Regions from separate parts of the Blautia sp. Marseille-P2398 genome, predicted to be linked through region 2. Evidence: riboswitches for the same ligand, from Rfam matches in the RefSeq annotation. Region 2 holds a riboswitch; each other region holds the start of a gene.

Region 1 (5,853 bases), on a different contig from region 2:
GAGATGTAAAGATGCGTACAGTAAAATTAACAAAAGAATCAACAAAGGATATTCTTGAGAATCTGCTGAAAAGAAGCCCGAATAACTATGGGAAATTTGAATCCACAGTAGCTCAGATCCTTGATAAAGTAAAAAATGAAGGGGACGCAGCCCTTTTTGCTTATACAAAAGAATTTGACAAAGCTGATGTGACAAAAGAGACTATCCGCGTCACAGATGCAGAAATTGAAGAGGCTTATGCGCAGATTGATCCTGCACTTCTTGGAGTGATCCGCAAAGCTCTGGTCAATATCCGTCAGTATCATGAAAAACAGATCCAGAACAGCTGGTTTACAAGCACAACAGATGGAACTATGCTTGGACAGAAAGTAACACCGTTAAATCGTGTGGGTGTCTATGTACCCGGTGGAAAAGCAGTTTATCCGTCTTCTGTACTGATGAATATTGTACCTGCGAAAGTGGCAGGAGTCCCGCATATTGTTATGACAACACCGCCCGGAAAGGATGGCAAAGTATGCGCTTCCACACTGGTAGCAGCCAAAGAAGCAGGAGCAGATGAGATTTATAAGGTGGGTGGTGCACAGGCGATCGGTGCCCTTGCTTTCGGAACAGAGAGTATTCCGAAGGTAGACAAGATCGTAGGTCCCGGAAACATTTTCGTAGCTCTTGCAAAGAAAGCAGTATATGGCTATGTAAGCATTGACTCCATTGCAGGACCGAGTGAGATCCTTGTTCTTGCAGATGAGACAGCTAATCCGCATTTTGTGGCAGCTGACCTTCTTTCCCAGGCAGAGCATGATGAACTGGCATGTGCTATCCTGATCACTACAAGTGAGGAATTTGCGAAGAAAGTAGATGAAGAAGTAAAAGGTTTCGTGGAGGTTCTTTCCAGAAAAGAAATCATTCAGAAGTCTCTTGATAACTTTGGATACATTCTGATCGCAGAGGATATGGACGAGGCGATTGAGGCAGCCAATGAAATCGCTCCGGAACATATGGAGATCGTGACAGCCAATCCCTTTGAAGATATGATGAAAGTGAAGAATGCAGGTGCGATCTTTATCGGAGAGTACAGTTCCGAGCCACTGGGAGATTATTTTGCAGGTCCGAACCATGTACTTCCTACAAACGGAACAGCCAAATTTTTCTCAGCCCTTTCCGTAGATGATTTCATCAAGAAATCAAGTATTGTATATTACTCAAAATCCGCACTGCGTAATATACACAAAGATATCATTCAGTTTGCAACTTCTGAGCAGCTTACTGCACATGCAAATTCTATTGCAGTTCGTTTTGAGGATGAAGATAAAGAATAATGGTAAGGCTTTGAATCTGAAATCTGCTATAATGTAAACTGTAGTTTGCGCATTAAAACAATGGATTCAGAGTGTTTGAAAATAAGTAAGACAGAGAGGACTTAACCATGGCAAGAGAAGCCTCAGCAGAAAGAAATACAAAAGAAACAGAAATCAAATTAAAAATAAATCTGGATGGAACCGGATATTCTGATATTGAGACAGGTGTGGGATTTTTTAACCATATGCTGGATGGATTTACCCGTCATGGGCTCTTTGATCTCAGTGTCAGAGTCCATGGTGATCTTCAGGTGGATGACCATCACACCATCGAGGATACAGGAATTGTTCTGGGAACTGCATTAAAAGAAGCAATTGGTGACAAAAAGGGGATTAAGCGCTATGGAAGCTGCATCCTTCCCATGGATGAATCCCTGGTGCTCTGTGCGATCGATCTGTCCGGAAGACCTTACTTTGTATGGGATGCAGAGTTTACCACAGACAGGATCGGTGACATGTCTACGGAAATGGTAAAAGAGTTCTTCTATGCCATTTCCTATGCCTGTGGCATGAATCTTCATATCAGGGTTCTGGCAGGTGGGAATAATCACCATGTAGCAGAAGCAATGTTCAAAAGTTTTGCCAAAGCACTGGACGCAGCCACATCCTATGATCCAAGGATCACAGATATTCTGTCTACCAAGGGCAGTTTGTAAAATTTGAAAATTTACGAAATGATTTATGGCAATCAATAAATTAGATGGAGACAGAAAATGGAAAATACAGTGAATTTAAAAAGCAGCATCGCATGGTCTGATTTTAAATTAAACAGTGATGGAATGGTACCTGTTATAGCCCAGGATTATCAGACAAACGAAGTGCTGATGCTGGCGTATATGAATGAAGAAGCATTTAATACCACTCTTGAAACAGGTAAAATGACTTACTGGAGCAGAAGCCGCAATGAACTCTGGACGAAGGGACTCACATCCGGACATCTCCAGTTTGTAAAATCCCTTACACTGGATTGCGACAATGATACGATCCTTGCTAAAGTAGAGCAGATCGGTGCAGCCTGCCATACCGGAAACAGAACCTGTTTTTTCAAAACCCTGACAGAAGTGTAATGAATAACGCGATAATATACAAGCCAAAATTCCATTGCCGCAGGCAATCTGGAATGAATTTTGGCTACGTTACTGTGAACGGAGTGAACAGTAACACTAATGCCAAACATTAAAGGAAAATATACACGAATTGTATTGACATTTTTGGTAAAATGTGATAAAAAAAGAATATCCGAATTGAATATGTGCAATGTTATAACGCAAAGGTTGCATCGTACTTGATGCGCAAAAGAGAATCCGGTGAGAATCCGGAGCGATACCGTCACTGTGTATGGGAGCTGCTTTTCAGAAACCACTGGGAAACCGGGAAGGGAGAAACAGCGATGATCGAAGTCAGGAGAACTGCCTTGGCGTAGAATTTAAGGTCTGCGGTATACAGAACCTGTATTCTCATAACGATACATAGCTCTTTTATTAAATGAATCAGACAGAATCGGAAATTACAGATATATCTGGTACATATAAACCATGTATTTATGGGAAGGCGGTAGCTGCAGAATATGCAGTTGCCTTTTTTGTGCATACAATTGTCCGGAAATACGAGAAATAAAAGAGGAAAAACGAAATGAAAAGAAAATCCATGTTAGCCTTATTACTGGCAGTATCCATGACCTGTTCCATGACAGCAGCAACAGGTACAGTTGCTTTTGCATCTGATGATGCAGCAACAGAAGAGGCTGCAGATGACACAGAAGCAGCTGCAGACGATGCAGATGCAGCAGATACAGAGAAAGCATCTGATGATACAACAGAAGCTTCTGATGATGATCAGAAAGCCGCAGACGAAGTTGGTGCCCTGATCGATAAGATTTATGTTCAGGAAAGAACAGACACAACTGACGAAGACTGCAAAGCAGCAAAAGAAGCATGGGACAAACTTACAGATGCTCAGAAAGAACTGGTAACAGGTGAAGAAGCAAGCCCTGAATACTTTGGACGTGACACAGGTGATGCTTCCAAAGATGATCCTCGTAACCAGGATGAGATTGGTGAGAATGAACTTCTTGTAGTAAGTTTTGGTACATCCTTCAACGACAGCCGTGCAGAGGATATCAAAGGAATCGAGGATGCCCTTGCAAAAGCATATCCGGACTGGTCAGTAAGACGTGCATTTACAGCACAGATTATCATCAACCATGTACAGGCAAGAGATGATGAAGTAATCGATAATATGCAGCAAGCTCTTGACCGTGCAGTAGCTAACGGTGTTAAGAATCTTGTTGTACAGCCGACACATCTGATGCATGGTGCAGAATATGATGAAATGACAGAGGCAATTGATGGATACAAAGACAAATTTGAATCTGTTGCAATTGCAGAGCCAATGCTCGGTGAAGTTGGTGATGACGCTACAGTGATCAATGATGACAAGAAAGCAGTTGCTCAGGCGATCACAGATGAAGCCTGCAAGGAAGCTGGATTTGATGATATGAAAGCAGCAGCAGATGCAGGCACAGCATTTGTATTCATGGGACATGGTACATCCCATACAGCTAACGTAACCTATGACCAGATGCAGACACAGATGGATGATCTTGGATTCACAAACGCTTTCATCGGAACTGTAGAGGGAGAACCGGAAGACACAGCATGTGACAAGGTTATCGAGAAAGTAAAAGAAGCAGGATTCAAGAATGTAATCCTTCGTCCTCTGATGGTTGTTGCCGGAGACCACGCTAACAATGATATGGCTGGTGATGATGCAGATTCCTGGAAATCTCAGTTTGAGGCATCCGGTGATTTCGACAGTGTTGACTGTCAGATCGCAGGTCTTGGAAGAATCGCAGCAGTAGAAGATCTGTATGTGGCTCATACAAAAGCAGCAATTGATTCTCTTGGAGCATCTGACGATGCAGCAGCAGAAGATACTGATGCCAAAGCAACAGATGACAGTGCAGACGATGCACAGGCAGATGACGCAGCTGAGACAACAGCTGATACTGCAGAGGCTGACGCTGAATAAAAAATATTGTTCAAACAAGATAAACTGCCCGGAGAACTTGCAAAAGTTTCCGGGCAGATATATTATATGATAAGAAAAAAAGAAGTCATAGCAATTCCATAAAATACTGCAAACAGTTCGCACGTTTCTGTTCATTCCGTTCACAGTAACGTGCGCACATCTGAGAAAGATCCAGAGGAACTGTCTTAATTGCATTATTTTCTGGAATTACTATAATATATTTGCCATCACCTGTTCAAAAGCCTGTTGCTCTGCAGCAGATGGGTTGAACAGCACGATAGAAAAAACTATAAAAAATATGAAGATAAGGGAGAAGAAATAATCATGAAGAAACGTTCATTTACATTATTAATGTCAGCACTTACTATTTCAGCTACTCTGATCGGTACAAGCCCGGTTGCTGCAAAGACAGATACTGATACGGCAACAGAAGAAACCACTGATAAAGAAGAAACAACTGCAAAAGATGCTGATTCAGAAAACACAGATAATAAAGAAACAGATGCATCCAAGAGTGATACATTAGAGGATGGCACCTACACAGCAGAATTTGATACAGACAGCGGAATGTTCCATGTAAATGAAGCAAACGATGGAAAAGGAACCCTTACAGTAAAGGATGGCAAGATGACTATCCATGTAAGCCTTGCTTCTAAGAAAATTGTAAACCTTTTCGTCGGAAAGGCAGAAGATGCACAGAAAGACGGGGCAGAGGTTCTTGAGCCAACCACAGATACTGTTACATACAGCGATGGAATGAGTGAGGAAGTATATGGATTTGATATCCCGGTACCCGCAATTGATGAAGAATTCGATGTAGCTTTGATCGGAACAAAAGGAAAATGGTATGACCATAAGGTAAGTGTCAAAAATCCTGTAAAATCCGATGATACAGATGCAAAAAAAGATGATAAAGAAAATAAAGATGCAGATTCCAAAGCAGATGACACAGACAAAGATGCGAAAGACAGTAAGACAAGTGAAGGTAAGACTCTGGCAGATCTGAATCTTGAAGACGGCGATTATACCATGGATGTAACTCTTACAGGCGGTTCAGGAAGAGCAACCATTGATTCTCCTGCAGCCATTAATGTAGAAGGCGATAAAGCTACAGCAACTATCGTATGGAGCAGTCCGAACTATGATTATATGCTTGTGGATGGTGAGAAATATGAGCCGGTTAATAAAGACGGAAACTCCACTTTTGAAATCCCTGTCAGCGTATTTGATGCAGAGATGGAGGTAACAGCAGATACAGTAGCAATGAGTGAGCCTCACGAGATTGACTACACCTTAAATTTTGATTCCACAACTGCCAAAGAAGCAGAAAAAACAGCAAAATAATCATATCAAATTTCCATTTCCAAAAGTGATTTTTGATGTATTTTGACTCGTAACTGTGAAGGTACTGAACAATTACAAACAAAGAAAGAAACAATTATAAAGATGAAAAACATAATAAAGAAAC
Region 2 (5,853 bases):
TATTTTGACTTTTGCTCAAACTGTGAAGCAGTGATATGGGTATGGCAAGCAGTGGAGCGGCTGATCGTATCTGTTTGCGCTGTTAACTTATTGTGCTTTAATGCTTTATCTTAATAGAATTTTTCTGTACATACGGTGAAAAAAGTGCTAAACTGTTATTATTACACGAAAGAAAGGTTTATTTAACATGCTTCAGACAATTGAATCCATCAATAACGTCGTAAATAATTTTATCTGGGGTGTCCCGGCTATGATCTGTATTATCGGCGTAGGGCTTTACCTGAGCCTGCGGACTGGTTTTGTCCAGATCCGCAAATTCCCGTATGCGCTTAAAACCACACTGGGAAGAATTTTTAAGAAAAAAGAAGCCTCTGACGGTTCCATGACACCTTTCCAGGCAGTCTGTACTGCACTGGCAGGTACAGTAGGTACGGGAAATATCGCCGGTGTTGCCGGAGCTATCGCCATCGGCGGACCGGGAGCTGTATTCTGGATGTGGGTTTCCGCGCTCCTTGGAATGTGCACGAAATTTACAGAGGTTACCCTGGCAGTACATTTCCGTGAGAGAAACAGACATGGAGATTATGTAGGCGGACCTATGTATTATATTAAGAATGGTCTGGGAAAGAACTGGAAATTTCTTGCAGTTCTTTATTCTGCATTCGGTGTATTGACTGTATTTGGAACAGGTAATGCCACGCAGGTAAATACCATTACAACAGCAATTGATACAGCTCTTATTAACTTTAATGTGATCTCAGAGTCTTCCACAGGCAGACTGAATCTGATCCTTGGAATTGTGATCACGCTGCTGGTTGGTATGGTACTGCTGGGTGGTATCAAGCGAATCGGAAGTGTTTCCGAGAAGCTGGTGCCGTTTATGGCATTGTTTTATATTGCACTTGCATTGGGCGTTGTGATCTTAAATATCGGAAGAGTTCCGGCAGTTTTCCATGATATTGTTTATGGAGCCTTTAATCCGTCAGCAGTGACAGGTGGTGTGATCGGAAGCTTTTTCCTCAGTATGAAAAAGGGTGTTTCCAGAGGTATTTTCTCCAATGAAGCCGGACTTGGTACAGGGTCTATCGCTCATGCCTGTGCGGATACAAGCAAACCTGTAAAACAGGGTATGTTTGGTATCTTTGAGGTATTTGCAGATACGATCGTGATCTGTACTCTGACAGCACTTGTAATCCTTGTAAGCGGCGTGCCGGTAAATTACGGTGCAGCGGCAGGTGCAGAACTTACAATTTCCGGATTTACTGCTACATATGGAGGCTGGGTTTCCATCTTTACGGCAGTTGCCATGTGCTGCTTTGCATTTTCAACGATTATCGGATGGGGACTTTACGGAGCTCGCTGCATTGAATTCTTATTCTCTGCAAAAGTTATCCGCCCATTTATGATCGCCTATTCATTAGTGGCAATCATTGGTGCAACTGTAGATCTGGGACTTCTCTGGAGTATTGCTGAGACATTCAACGGTCTCATGGCAATCCCCAACTTAATTGGTGTATTCCTGCTTTCAGGAACCGCCATTACACTTACAAAAGAGTATTTCGCACAGAAATGATAAAAACAGTCTGGAGAGTTTTCTTCAGGCTGTTTATTAGTTTACCTGATGCTTGATGTTAGGTTATTGTTCAGACCCTTGCATAGGGCATTAGTAAAAATGACGAATTTTAAATTTTTTTATTGATGTTATGTACTGTTTTTTATCCGTCATTTTTACTTTATCCACAACCACCCGGATTCGCTTTTTTGCGGCTTTTCCCTTATAATGTGTATATAGATTTCAACGATTTCAGGAGGGAAGTGAGTGGACATTGAACTTATTCTATTCACTTCCCTTTTGTATTTCATCAGGAGAAAGCAGGCATAGAATATTTTTACCATAAAAATGTGATGATCCAACTATGATCTGACAGAAAAATAACAGATTAAAATATAAATCAGCTGTTCTTTAAGTGAAAATGTTTTCAGTACTTCGTTCTTCCATACATCTTCAGGATAAACATCGCCCAGATAAGTATCCCGTCCACAGTACAGTCCATAAAGAAGCAGCCTTTTTCCCTCTCGGACAGCCTCCGGTTCCATGATTAGTCCCCAGCGAAGCTGATCCATCAGATGAAGATAAAGAGACACACATAAAACCAGATTGCTGTTTCTGTTTCGCGATAGAAGTATTCCTTCCAGCTCAGAAGCTTTCTTAAAACTAATATTGTATGCATGAAAAAGAATCTCGTGCTCTGTATAAAAATCCCACAGAGTTCCCGGGGTGATTCCATATCTGCCAGTACGAACAAGAACCTGAAACTGTCTCGGACCACAGGCAGCTGTCTGTTTCATCAGGGCATGTTTTACTGCCATACGGACTGCCCTGCCAATCAGCTCTCCAAGCTTGGAATGTCCGGAGGCATCGGTAAGTGTCAGCTCTCCCTCCATAGCCGAGGCAATCACCATTCCGTCAGTACCAGAACCTGTCGCGATTTCTTCTGAATAACAGCTTCCAAGTAAGAGATGTGAAACGGCCGCTGCTTTTGCCTCCGAAGCAATCATCATTGAGCGGACCATGGCTGCCTCTGTAACATTCTGATTGATATAGATAAAAACATTGATCGTACCGGGTGGCAGCATCTCGTAAGCACCGTTTCTTTCATAGTAAGAAGAAGGATCTCCCGGACACATTCCGTTTGAATCAATTCCCCCTGTAACAGCAGCAGTCACGGATAACTCCTGATAACAGATTTTCTCAACAGCACACAGTTCAGTCCATGCCGCTGTGCTGAGTGCGGTTGCTGTCTGCGGATCAATTCCCAGCTCTTTTGTATGAATGTTCAGGTCTTCCTCATAGGTGTTTCCAAGCATTTCACATTCATAGGCACCATTCATGCAGTTGATATTTAAAGCATGCGTGAGATGAGCAGTGATCCCGCCATTAAGAGGACTGGTGCTAAGAACCCTTGTTTTTCCCGGAAAAGAAAAAACAGTACATCCCTTCTTTTGAAAATAAGTAAAAGTATCATTCATAAACATTCCTCTTTTTTGTCTGTTCAATACAGATTTTGTTGTTATTAGGAAAAGTATTCTACTTTGAATCCTGACTGCTGGCAGTATCTGTCTACTTTAGAACCTTTATAACAGCGGATCGTAGCCGCTTTGTTGATGATCCATTCCCCGATAAATTCAGGATCATGGCGAATCTCCAGATACTGCAGGCGGTTACATCCATGAAAGATCCATTTTCCAAGGTATCTGACATTGGGCGGAATCACCACAGAGGTCAGATTACAGCACTTAAAAAAAGCACTCTCATCAAGAACTTCCAGCGAATCAGGCAGCTGCAGCGAATCCATTCCGCAGAAATAGAAAGCCTGCTTTCCGATAACCCTTAAATCCCCCCCCGGAAAAGAAATACAACTCAGTTTCTTACATTTATAAAAAGCCCTGTCATCGATTTCTTCCAGAGAGGCAGGGAAAACAACTTCCGTAAGAGTAGCGCATTCTGAAAAGGCATTCGGACCGATAAATGTCAGTTTGCTGTTCGGGGCGAACTCCAGACTGTTCAGTTTCCGGCCATTGTTAAATGCGTTTTTTGGAATACTGGTAAGGCTGGCGGGAATTTTGACTTTTTTCAGAGAAATGCAGTCTGAAAATACCCCTATGCCAAGTTTTTGCAGATGTTCAGGAAGCTCTATTCTGTTTAACCGGGAACATCCCTGAAAGGCTTTGTTTCCAATCTGTTCCATTTCATAGGGAAATACCACAGAACGAATATCAGGTCTGTTAAAAAAGGTTTCTGCTGAGATAGAGCGGCAGTTTTGTGGAAGTTCCATATTCTTCTCAATATACTGTCCGCAGTTACGACGCGTAAGTGTCAGAGAATTTGACATAAAAAAATACTCCTTTGCTGATAGACAATGTTGTTTTCTCTGCATGGGAGTAGTATGGACTATGATAAAAATAACAAGGTACCAATAACTGCCGGTGTTCTATATTCCTTAAAAGGAACAGAGAAAACATATGTAAGGATGATACTTCTGTAAAAAAGAGAACACTAAAGAAGATCACCCTTCCATTTCCTATTGCGTGTAGTTAATGGCGGCAGTTTATAGCAGGTATTCTGACTCACGCAGTAACGCCATGTCTCTCCTTCTCGCATAACGATGCAATGGATATGAGATATGGCTGCACGTATACAGCAGCACGACTGTTCAGGATTCTGACCTGATTCCCTCTTAGCTGAAAGTCCGACATTTCTATACCGTGACTGACAGAACTAAAAACCGGTAATTGTCAATGAATGTTCGATTAAATTGTATTATACGTATTATACACTTTTTTGGAGAAAAGACAACAAATTTTTTGAGGGGGAGACAAAATCAGGGAGGGGACGCGCAGGGAAAGCGTTTCTTTTCTGTGCGCTGGTTATTGGATGTGTGGGGATTTGTATGATTTGCAGGTAATGTTTTTGGTTTTGAATAATTGCGCGTCGCATTCTCGTTACTTTAGCCTGCAAATAAAAAGTCAAGGCTAAATTGAAAGAATATTGAAAAATTTATACAGGTTGAAAATTGGGTATCAAAATTAGACCACCACGCCAGTGCTGGTCTGAAAATTTTGGTGGATAATTAAGACTCTGGAAGAGATGCGAGATATTCTTTCACTCGTCCGTAGTAGATTCTTAGAAACTTGTTGGCACCTGCAGTCATATAGACATAGTAAGGCTTGCCTTGAGCACGTTTCTTATCTAAGAACTGATAAACAGGATCATCTTGAGGATGCGTTTTAATTAGGACATCCATTACCTGAAATAAAGTCTTTCTTAGATCAGCGGAACCTCGTTTTGAGGTAGGAACACTTTTTTGTTCATAGGTTCCGGATTCATTAACACCGGGATCTACACCGGCAAATGCAGTAATAGCACTTTTGTGAGTGAAACGGGAAACATTTCCAATCTCAGCCATCAACTGAGGACCAAGTGAAGTTCCAACACCTTTCATAGCCATAACGACAGGATACTCCGGGAGTTTGGATGCAGTTTCATTCATGAGAGTGCGTAGTGACTCAACAGTTGTAGAGGCACTATTAAGCTGGTCTACAGCCTGCTTGATAATAAGCTTTGTAATGGCATCCTTTGGAAGTACAGGAACAAGTTCCTTTGCTTTTCCATAGATTTCTTCAGCTTTTGACTGACTGAAGTTGTACTTCTTGCGTTTGCACCAGTTTTGATAATGGTCGATAAAGGCATTCAGGGACATTTTACGGACACAGTCCACATGCCAGTATGTAGATGCAAAATCAACCCATTTCTGGCTGCCGTCACTGCGTGCAGGACTGTCAAAGTAAGTATTAACACCAGGATAGGTTTGGTCAAGGATGCCGATAAGATTATTTTTCATAGCTGTCTTATGCTTCATGTAAAAGCCGAACTGGCGATTCATGGTTTTGAGCTGATTGCGTAATTCATCCATAACATTATACTGTTTAAGGTTTTGCCATTTGTCAAGAGCATATCGGGCAATCTTAACAGCATCCGCTTTGTCAGATTTCACTTTACGAAGAGAATCATTATCAAAGTCTTTGATAAGTTTTGGGTTAATGGCACTGACGAAAAGATTTGCCTCCAAAAGCTGATGAGCGAGGACTTCATAATAACGTCCTGTGTGCTCCATTACGATTCGAGACTCACCTTCAACAGAGTTGATGAGTTCTATAAGTGAATGGATATCGCTGGCTGTGTGTTTGATTTCGAAAGGTGTGGAAACAATTTCACCGAAAGGCCGCATAATAGCAACCACACTTTTACTTTTAGAAACATCGATACCTACTGCGTTCATAAATTGTCACTCC
Region 3 (5,853 bases), on a different contig from region 2:
CCTTTGCATCCGTTACAGGTCATCATTGCTGCCAGACAGGTATCTTCCGGATAATCCTGAAAGAAATCAGTTCTGTTCTGAAATGCTGCCAGGCATCCAACTCTGGCGCATACATTATTAGAATGAATACACGTCAAAATTCCTATTTTATTCATCTTTTTTCTCCATATATAGCAGGCCAGAGTCAAAAATTTTCCTGACTCTGGCCTGTCAATACTCAAACATTCGAAATCCTCTGATTTACTACGTAAATTGCTACTTTCTCATGTTTGACGAGTCCCAAGCTCCAAAGTCTTATCGTGCAAGCACGAACGACTTTCTGACCTTTTGACCCTGATATCATATTATAAAAATAAAATATGCATCTTCCCGCGGCTGTCATTTACCACTTCCGAATCTACCTGGTAAATCCTTTTGATCAGCTCCGGAGTGAGTACTTCCTGTGGAGTTCCATATCCTTCCAGCACACCATCTTTCAATACATAAATCTTATCGCAGTATGCCGCCGCAATATTCAGGTCATGGATAGCTGATATTACAGTTACGTTAAGTTTCTTTACCAGTTCCATCAGCATGATCTGATGTGTGATATCCAGATGGTTAGTCGGCTCATCAAGGATCAGTGCAGGTGTCTGCTGTGCAAGTGCTCTTGCCAGAATAACCCTCTGCTGCTCTCCACCTGACAGTGTAGAAAATGTGCGATCCGCAAATGCATCCATCTGTACCGTTTTCAGTGCTTCTTCAACAATCCGGTAATCTTTTGCATTATCCCGTTCCAATGCTTTCTTATGAGGTGCACGTCCCATCAACACGACTTCCCGTACGGTAAAATCAAAGTTGTAGTAATTGTGCTGTGCCACAACTGCCATTTTTCTGGCGGAGCTTTTTACGCTCATGGAATGGAGTTCTTCGCCGTCCAGATAAACGGCACCTGCATCTGGCTTCAGGATACGGTAGATGCATTTTAATAATGTAGATTTTCCGCTTCCGTTTGGTCCGATGATCCCTACCAGTTCCTTATCCTTTGACTCTATGGAAATTCCCTTCAGTATCTGTCTGGCGTGAAATCCAACCTGAATATCTTCTGTAGTGATTTTCATTACTTACTACCTCCAAATCCATAGGATTTCCGCACAAGCAGATAAATAAAGCATGGAGCACCGATAATGGATACCAGCACACCGATCGGCATCTCAGAATTCTTCAGGATCACACGACATGCCACATCACACCAGATCAGGAATGATGCACCAAGCAGTGCACTTAATGGCAGTAATCTTCTGTGGTCTGTTCCAAACAGGATTCTGATCACATGAGGGATCACAAGTCCTACAAAGCCGATCACACCCGCACAATATACTGCAAACCCAATCATTACAGAAGCAACGATCAGATAAAAAGTTCTCAGCCTGTGCAAATCAGTTCCCAGTGTGATCGATACATCATCTCCTAACAGCATCAGATTCAGATTACGATATTGCGTCCAGAAAATAATTACACAGATCAATGTAACAGGAAGCATTACACCTACTCTGCTCCAGCTTGCGCCTGCAAGGCTTCCCATCGACCACTTCATTACTTCTGTTGCTGCATTTTTGTCATTGGTGATATAGATAACAAAATTGGAAAAAGCAGAACATACCGCACTGACAGCCATTCCGGCAAGGATCAGTTTGGCAGAAGTAGCTTTTCCGCCCATGTTTGCAATGGCAATTACTGCAAAAGAAGTGACCATTGCACCAATAAATGCAGGAACACCAACTGAGTTTCCACCGAGAAATCCACCAACTCCAAGCATGATCGCCAGTGTTGCACCAAGGGATGCACCGGATGAAATACCAAGTACATACGGATCTGCCAGTGGGTTCTGGACAATCGCCTGCATAACTACGCCACAGACGGAAAGAGCCATTCCAACTGCCAGAGCCAGCAGGACTCTGGGCAGCCGGATCAGCCACACAACATCGTGAACTGCGCCTTCTGCATAGGCGGACAGGCTTTTGATATGAAACAATTTATATGCAATGACACTGTAAACATCTTTCAGTGACAGATCTGCATTTCCAAAAGTGATTGCTGCAAGAATGGAAAAAATCAGAAATGCCGCAAGCCCGATAAGAACTGCCACATACATGGATGTCCTGAGCACACTGCCTTTTTTTGTCTGTGAAACCTGTTCTTTCACTGTTATGTCCTCAATCAGTCAAGATTCACATCCGGATATAATCCTTTTGCGAAAGTTTCAATACCATCCTGTGTACGTGTTGCACTTGCGTACATTTCACTGAGCATGATCGGATAAACACGACCGTTCTTTACAGCGTCAAGGCTCTGAAGTGCTTCGTCATCCTTGATAACGGCAAGCTGGCTTTCTTTTACAGTTTCCGGATCATCACCTGCATATGGCATGTATACAACAAAAATCACATCAGGGTTTGCTGCAATGATATCTTCTTTTCCTGCTGTAGAAGCATCCGGGTTTGCCAGAGTCGCACCCAGTTGTGTTACCATATCTCCACCAAGGCTCTTTGCACCATAGTTTGTGATATCTTCTCCAAGAGGTTCCAGAACCATTACGCTTGGTTTCTCTTCTACATCTGCTGTTGCTGTAAGAGTTTTATCGATCACTGCCTTTGCATCATCTACGATTGCCTGTGCTTTGTCCTGTACATCAAAAATCTTTCCAAGATTTAAGATGTCTGTAAATTCATTTTCCAGAGTTCTGTCTCCGTCAGGGCGTGTGTTTGTGTTGTAATAAGTGTTGCAGCCTTTGTCGATCCAGTCTGTTACATTTCCGAGATTTTTATCAGAAAACAGGGAGCTCCAGGATAAGATCATGTCTGGCTCCAACATCGTTACAGTCTCAAGGGATGGGGTAAATTCATCAAGATAATTTGTTTTTGAAAATGCATCTTTAAGTTCATCCGGAACTTCATTGTCAAGACCTGCTGTAGCTACCAGGCGGTCTTCCAGACCAAGTGCAAGCATGGTTTCAATGCTTCCCTGATATACAGCAAGAACTTTCTCCGGTGCCTTTTCATAGGTTGTTTCGATTTCATTTCCATCATAATCATAGGTTGTGATGGTCAGAGGATATTCTGTCTTTGTACCTTCTGCGTCTGCTGTTTTATCTGCATCTGCTGAATCCTGCGCGTCTGCATCTTCCTGTGTATCAGAGTCTGCATCTGCTGCCGGCTGGTTGTCCTCTTTGATTGTCTCAGAGTCTGCTCTCTCTGCTGCAAAAGCTGCCGGAGCTGCGGAGACAGCCATAGCTGCTGCCATCATAATTGCCATGATTCTTGTGGATAAATACCTGTTTTTCATTTGACTTCCTCTCTTTTCGTATATGTTATTTACCTGTTCGTGTAACCGAAAAGATGGGACTTCAGAAAAAGTAAAATAGAAGTGATAAAAATAACGGATACTTTTTACGGAAGCTCCTTCTTTACGCTGTCAGGCAGGTTTCCTGACTCACAGATCACAGAAAGTTCCCATAAAATAAAAACTGATACAACATCCATGCTTCAGCAGTTCATGAATGTTGTATCAGAAATATTTCCAGATACTCTCTGACAGCCGGATTCCGCCTTCTCACATATTTATGCAATGACATATTACAATCCCGCTTTTTTCTGTATACAGTGGCCGCAACCGTTCAGGCATTTCACCTGATTCCCTCTCACATTACCATACACAAAATCTGCATATGATAATGTTCACTTAACAGCTTATTCAATTACGCTGATACAATTTTAGCACACTGCTTTTATAATTACAACCATATTCGAGACACATCAGAATTCTTTCTTCTCCATAAGCCGGACACCAATCCCAAAAGACCCCATATATACAATTACTGTAAACAATACAACTCCAGCCAATACCATTCCCCGGTTAAGTCCATTCAGCCATGCATCGACTGCGTCTGCTGAAAGTCCCATTGTTTTTATCAGAATATAAACTACGGCAAATATAATAGCCCACATGACCATTGCAATATAACGTCCTTTTTCCGCTCCAAAATGTATTACAAGCGGGAGCGATACCGCCAGCATAAGAAGTGCCAGTGGAATGTATATCAGGCTGCCAATGATAGTCTCACTCAGACACCCCTGAAGCTCTGCCACACCTTTACAGATTACTCCCGTTATCGTTGCAATTCCCCACGCTACAGCCGTAAGCCCTGCTCCCAGCAGATATTTTTCCGCCACATACTGTTTTCTGGTAACCGGCAAGGTCATAAGAAACGCAAGACCATTATCAAACTCATCATAACTTATAGTCGTAATGGCAAAAATTGCTGTGACAATCGTAAAATATCCTGTAGCAAAACTGACACTCCCGCTTCCTGCCAGATTCAGGATGACTTCCATTACAACAACCAGGATAAAAAACTGTTTCTGCTGTTTCATCAGTTCTATATCCTTTACAAATAATCCCTTCATACCTGTTCCTCCATCATCACTACCAGATCATCAATCTTTCCATTCTCAATTACAACATCCGGGTAATTTTCCATATAAAATTGTTTCTGGTTTGTCAGACACCTGTATCCATAAGCTTCTTTCCGGATCTTAATAAGGTATTGCTGATCCAGTTTTTCATACTCTTCTTCTGAAACTTTAAGAACTGCATAATCTGACAGCAGTACATCTGTATCCTCATGAAGAATAATTTTTCCGGCATGGATCATATAAAAATCGTCACAAAGACTCTCCAGATCTGATGAAATATGCGAACTGATCAGAATAGAACTGCTTTCATTTTCTTCCATATATTCTCTCAGCATGTTCAGCACCTCATCCCTGGCAATCACATCCAGACCAACTGTGGGCTCATCCAGAATCAGCAGTTCTGCCTTATGACTTAATGCTGCCAGTACTTTAAACTTTGCTTTCATGCCAGTGGAAAATTCTTTGATTTTCTTGTCTGTGGGCAGATTGAATCTTCTGCACTGCTGCAGGAATTTCTCTCTGTCAAAATCCGGATATATGCTTTTCATAATATTGGCCACGCCCGCTGCTGTCAGATACATACTGAAACCTGAATCTGCAAAAACAACTCCCAGTTTCTGCTTATCCTCCGGCCTAAGCTCTTCTGCCTTTTTCCCAAAGACCTCTATCTCTCCGCCATCCGGATGAATCAAGCCGAGCAGAGCTTTAAATGTGGTGGATTTCCCGGAACCATTTCTTCCAATAAGTCCTGTAATCATCCCAGGCTGTACTTCCATAGAACAGTCCAGCGAAAAACCTCTGTAATGTTTCTGCAAATGACTGATTTTCAACATGTCTTAGTCCTCCATGATCATTTCAAAAAGATTTCTGATTTCCTCATCGTTCAGTCCACATCTTCTGCCCTTCATGATTGCCTGCTCCAGATCATGTTCTACTTCTTTGAGCTGTTCTTCCCTCATCAGGTTTTTATTTGTGGCTGCAACGTAGGTTCCTTTTCCATGAACAGTGACGGTAAATCCCTCTTCTTCCAGATTGTCGTAGGCTTTCTTCACAGTCAGGGCACTGATCTTCAGTTCCTTTGACAGACTGCGTACTGAAGGTAATACAGTGTCAGGCTGTAACTCTCCTCTGATAATCGCAGACTTAATCTGGTCTATGATCTGTTCATAAATAGGTACCATGGATGAATTATTGATTATTATATGCATATGTTTCTCCTCCATCTGTAAACAGTATATAACAGTACATAACTGTTGTCAACTGTTTTATACTGTTATACATGATATTTATTTGCTTATAATCAAAAATGGATATTCAACCTTATTTCCGGCAATCTTTCACAATCGCCTTCTCATAAAATTGAATATCCATATAACCTTAATCTAACTCTGTTTTTTCG

What was found. A riboswitch is a leader RNA that binds a small molecule or an ion and turns the genes downstream of it on or off. The one in region 2 is predicted to bind cobalamin.
Region 1: linked by a shared signal. The riboswitch ahead of ACESZG_RS04730 (sirohydrochlorin cobaltochelatase) and the one ahead of ACESZG_RS08580 (leucine-rich repeat domain-containing protein) in region 2 are both predicted to bind cobalamin.
Region 3: linked by a shared signal. The riboswitch ahead of ACESZG_RS18175 (ABC transporter substrate-binding protein) and the one ahead of ACESZG_RS08580 (leucine-rich repeat domain-containing protein) in region 2 are both predicted to bind cobalamin.

The regions. Positions count from the first base shown of each region.
Region 1 covers NZ_CAXSTD010000003.1:72,052-77,904, forward strand. The annotation lists gene hisG (ATP phosphoribosyltransferase) at 1-9, shown strand, start outside; gene hisD (histidinol dehydrogenase) at 12-1,316, shown strand; gene hisB (imidazoleglycerol-phosphate dehydratase HisB) at 1,424-2,011, shown strand; partial or broken gene hisI (phosphoribosyl-AMP cyclohydrolase) at 2,090-2,416, shown strand; cobalamin riboswitch at 2,610-2,787, shown strand; gene ACESZG_RS04730 (sirohydrochlorin cobaltochelatase) at 2,988-4,385, shown strand; gene ACESZG_RS04735 (hypothetical protein) at 4,710-5,729, shown strand.
Region 2 covers NZ_CAXSTD010000006.1:65,026-70,878, reverse strand. The annotation lists gene ACESZG_RS08590 (sodium:alanine symporter family protein) at 188-1,573, shown strand; gene ACESZG_RS08585 (adenosylcobinamide amidohydrolase) at 1,915-3,030, opposite strand; gene ACESZG_RS08580 (leucine-rich repeat domain-containing protein) at 3,075-3,893, opposite strand; cobalamin riboswitch at 4,096-4,299, opposite strand; gene ACESZG_RS08575 (IS110 family transposase) at 4,632-5,840, opposite strand.
Region 3 covers NZ_CAXSTD010000024.1:14,619-20,471, reverse strand. The annotation lists gene ACESZG_RS18190 (CGGC domain-containing protein) at 1-155, opposite strand, end outside; gene ACESZG_RS18185 (ABC transporter ATP-binding protein) at 345-1,100, opposite strand; gene ACESZG_RS18180 (iron ABC transporter permease) at 1,100-2,185, opposite strand; gene ACESZG_RS18175 (ABC transporter substrate-binding protein) at 2,200-3,324, opposite strand; cobalamin riboswitch at 3,439-3,719, opposite strand; gene ACESZG_RS18170 (ABC-2 transporter permease) at 3,795-4,445, opposite strand; gene ACESZG_RS18165 (ABC transporter ATP-binding protein) at 4,442-5,287, opposite strand; gene ACESZG_RS18160 (GntR family transcriptional regulator) at 5,291-5,662, opposite strand; gene ACESZG_RS18155 (sensor histidine kinase) at 5,837-5,853, opposite strand, start outside.